DNA from 2 places in the Paenibacillus sp. FSL W7-1332 genome. Region 1 is predicted to be linked to the other one. Evidence: riboswitches for the same ligand, from Rfam matches in the RefSeq annotation. Region 1 holds a riboswitch; the other holds the start of a gene.
The links. Region 1 has a riboswitch for cyclic di-GMP ahead of MKX98_RS25485 (transglutaminase-like domain-containing protein). Riboswitches for the same ligand answer to the same signal wherever they lie in the genome.

Region 2: linked by a shared signal. The riboswitch ahead of MKX98_RS25065 (GTP cyclohydrolase II) and the one ahead of MKX98_RS25485 (transglutaminase-like domain-containing protein) in region 1 are both predicted to bind cyclic di-GMP.

What each region holds. Positions count from the first base shown of each region.
Region 1 is NZ_CP150209.1:5,654,575-5,656,776, forward strand. It holds gene MKX98_RS25485 (transglutaminase-like domain-containing protein) at 161-961, opposite strand; cyclic di-GMP riboswitch class I at 975-1,063, opposite strand; cyclic di-GMP riboswitch class I at 1,121-1,207, opposite strand; gene MKX98_RS25490 (ABC transporter permease subunit) at 1,479-2,202, shown strand, end outside.
Region 2 is NZ_CP150209.1:5,552,460-5,554,661, forward strand. It holds gene ribD (bifunctional diaminohydroxyphosphoribosylaminopyrimidine deaminase/5-amino-6-(5-phosphoribosylamino)uracil reductase RibD) at 1-359, opposite strand, end outside; gene MKX98_RS25065 (GTP cyclohydrolase II) at 377-1,126, opposite strand; cyclic di-GMP riboswitch class I at 1,314-1,407, opposite strand; gene MKX98_RS25070 (PLP-dependent aminotransferase family protein) at 1,570-2,202, opposite strand, start outside.

The sequences.
Region 1 (2,202 bases):
CAAGACCTGTTACGGGCGCACGATTCATTGGTGTCTGTATTTTCCTTCAGAACCCAGCGGGCTTCCTGCATTATATCGGCCAAAACTATACAATTTCTATACAAGCGAAATAAGCCTTGGACATAATCGTCCAAAGCTTAATTTTATTGTTACGCATTAATTAGTAGTATTTGGATGCTGAATAGCTGGAGGCATCTTTAATCATTTTGTATCCGGCTCCTTTGCTTTTCCAGCTTGCATCGACGGTTGTGTCAATGGTTACCCACTGCCCGTTCAAATATACTTCATTCCAGGCGTGGTAGACATCGACGTATTCCGAGGTTCCCATGACAAGCTTTGCCGGAATATCGAGGCTTCGGAGCATGGAAGCGAACAGGGAGGCGTAATCGTAGCACATTCCCTTTTGTCCAGCGATCGTGCGGTTGCTATCGGGAAGGTAATCCGTCAGCTTGCTGGATGCCAGAGCGTTGTCGTACCGAACCGTACCGACGATATATTCGTAGACAGCCTGTACTTTTTCCTTGTCGGAGTGAGCAGTGCGGGTTAGCTTTTTCGCAAGCTGAGCAGCCTTGCCCTCTTCGCTCCAATCGACATTTTGTACAGAGTTCAAAAACACTTGGCTGCTGTTCGTCAGTTGAAGTTTAACTGCCGCTTCCTGTACGATCTTGTATTTGCTGCCGCTGACTTGTTCCAGCACGGAAATCTTGTAGTTCCCGTTGCCCATCTGCAGTGGAAAAACTTCCTGCTGCTTTGCCCTCGAAAGCCCATATGTATATTGATCCTGACCTTTTCCGATCATGAGCTTCGTTTTGGTGCCTGCTTTCACGTCATATCGAATGACGATTGCTCCACGATCCAGTTCCTCCAAGCCCAGCCAATCTTCAGATGGTGCAGCTTGTACAACCGGAGCCCATATCAGTAACGCAAAAAGTCCAATTATCGCGAACATTGCGTTGCGCATGCTGTAACTCCCCTTCGGTGGCCAGGCTGCCATTTGACATTTCGTCAAGAAGGCCCTGTAGCTTTGCGTCCTAGTCTTTCGACAAGTTTGCCATTATCGTATTAGAGTTTCACAGGATTCAGTGGATGTTTGTCCAAAAAAACAAAAAAAGCGTCTTCGTTCGGTAGCTGGCTGTCATTGACGTTTCGTCAAGAAGACCCTGTAGCTTTGCGTCCTTGCCTTTCGACAAGTTTGCCGTTATCGTGAGTAGCTTTTGTGAATACATCATATCAAATATATCCATTTCTATCAATAAAAAAATTAAAATTTGGAATATTGTCTTAGGTCCCACAGAGCGTCTAACCTTGAACGTTTGGCTCTTGTTAATTAACCGAACAATAGAGCAATAAATCTTTCGAATCTAACGTTTGTTGACTATAGTATCAAGTTTGTTATCTGGAAGCATCGAATCTTCCTCTTATACAATAAAACTAACAAGTGCACGACAAGCGAGATAACACCGTAAGGAGTGACAGACATGAGCTCACAAGCCGAACCCAAAAAACGAAAGCGCTTACGAATACGCTGGCACAAGCAGGATACGGAGCTAACCCTCTTGGCGCTGCCGACCACGATTTGGTACATCCTGTTTAGTTTCTTGCCGATGTTCGGGATCATTATCGCCTTTAAAAATTTCAGGATTAGCGGCGGATTTTTGAGCAATGTGTTTAACAGTCCTTGGATCGGCCTCAAAAACTTCGAGTTCCTATTCAAGTCGAATGACGCCTGGATCATCATTCGAAACACGATCGGATACAACATTGTGTTTATTGTGCTGGGGATCGTTCTGCCCGTCCTATTCGCGATCATGATCGGCCTCCTCCACAGCCGCAAAGCCAGCAAAGTCTATCAGACGATGATGTTCCTCCCCTATTTCCTATCCTGGGTGGTCGTATCTGCGGTAGGCTGGGCATTCTTAAGCTTCGACAAAGGAATTGTCAATCAAATGCTCGTCAGTATGGGCAGCGATCCTATTAACTGGTATATGGAGCCGCAATATTGGCCATTCTTCTTGATTCTCTTAAATGTCTGGAAGGGCCTGGGCTATGGTATGGTCATTTATTTGGCAACCATCACAAGCATCGACAGCACCTATTATGAAGCAGCTGTTATTGATGGCGCTTCGATTTGGCAGCAGACGAGATTCATAACATTGCCCATGCTCAAGCTGGTGATCGTCATGATGTTCATCCTGGCCGTAG
Region 2 (2,202 bases), 100 kb from region 1:
ACTTCTATTCCATTCTCTCTCAATAATTGAATGCCTCTTCCGGCCACCTTCGGATTCGGATCCTCCATCGCCACGACAACTCTTGCGACTCCCGAATTTAAGACTAATTCTATGCAAGGAGAGGATTGAGGGCTTGGTTCCAGCGTAACATAGAGCGTTGCGTCTTCGGTATACCCATCAGCCATCCGGAATGCGTGCACCTCTGCGTGAGGTTCCCCAGCCTTTCTATGAACACCTGCGCCGACTACTTGTCCGTCTTTGACTATCAGTGCGCCAACGACCGGGTTCGGATTGGTTTTCCCACTGGCCGTACCTGCCAAATCCAATGCCAGCTTCATAAATTGTTGGTCTAATTTCATATGATTAACACTCCCCATCATAATAAAGCGGTCTCCACCAAAGAGTCGTAAATATGACCCGATTTTTCGATCTTCGTTGCCAAATACCGATTATTATGCTCGGATACATCTCCCCAAATGGATTTATGATGATCGGTTAAAAGTCCCTTTTCCCGCAAAGACTGCAGCTTTCTAGGGTTGTTTGTAATAAGGGTGACTGGTTTTTGCCGCAAGCTTTGGAGTACACGTATGGCTTCATCATAAGATCGATGGTCATCTGCAAAGCCAAGGCTTAGATTGGCCTCTACAGTATCGCACCCCTCATCTTGCAAAAGATAAGCTAACGTTTTTGGGAAAAGCCCTATTCCGCGACCCTCGTGATTCGCCAAATAAAAGAGAGCTCCACTACCGTTTTCAATGATCATGCGCATGGATTGCCGCAGTTGGTAGCCGCAATCGCATCGTTTACTTCCAAAGATGTCTCCCGTATGGCAAATGCTGTGCATCCGTATCAAGGCATGCTCCTCATTGGCAAAATCGCCATATACTAGTACGGAAGACTGCTGATGTGAAGCGAGATCTGCCTGAGATAATGATTCCAGAATGTCATTCTTATCCACAAATGAATTGCCTGTATTTAACCATGTATACCATTTAAATACAGCCTCATGGTCCTCCAACTGCACAGGGAGCCGAACGGGACCAACAAGACCGATGTTGGGACATTCCGGCTGTTTAAGAATGGTTAATTTACTAGCTAGCAATTTCCTGACCTGGTCCATAATCATGAATACAACTCCTTGTTGGTTTAGATGGGGATCAATCGATTGGTTTGTTTCCCTCCTTGAAAACGTTGGCAGTTTTTACGTCAGCTACTACTTCTCCAACCTTAAAGAATTTGGTTAGAAAATCGAATTTTTTTATAAATAAACACAAAAAGCCCCTGTCTGAATAGACGGAGGCTTTTCCGTCGTATTCGGTAACTGGCTAGCATAGCGGATACGAGTGATCCGCCTTAGCCCCTATAGCTTTGCGTCGCCACTTTTCAGTGGGTTTGCCATTATCGTACGATGTCATTTCATAAAATAAATCCGCGATCATTGCCGAATATGGAAGAACACACCATATCGGAAACAATCGAAAGTAATAGCTTTTTATCATATAACTACCAGATGAATATAAAATACATTTTTATGAAATGCAACCTAAATATAAACATGACCCGAAAGAATCACCATAGATTGCCTTCTTCCCGCTTCACTTCCTCAACGATCGCTTGAACCCCTTCCTCAATCTGATCCAACCGTGCTCTGGAAATGCTGATACGTATAAACTTCTCGCGCATAAGGTTGTTAGATAGATAGAACAGCTTGCCGGACACCACATGAATGTTCCGCTCTTTCAGCCGCCTGATCAACCGCTCCAGGTTAACGGTCTGCGGCAGCTTAAACAGCTTATATATGCCGCCGTCGCCAGGCACGGCTTCAATCCATCCGGCTCCCTCGTATCGCTGCACAGCCGCATTCAGGGCTTGCATTCGGGTTTCATACTGGCTGTAAATCTTCTGTTTATGCCGTTCATACATTCCGTTGCTAATATAAATTTCAAGCGCCGCTTGGGACAGCAGCGACGTATCCCCATAACTTTTAAAAGCACGGAACGTATCGAGCAAACGTTCCGGCAGGACGACGGCTCCCAGGCGCAATCCTGGGAAAATAATCTTCGAGAAGCTCTTCAAATACACCACATGCGATGTTCGGTTGTAGGCATAGATGGGATCATATCCCCGTTCCTCGCCTAGATCAGCCATATAATCGTCTTCCACGATATAAACATCATATTTCGCCGCCAGGTTAGCAATGGC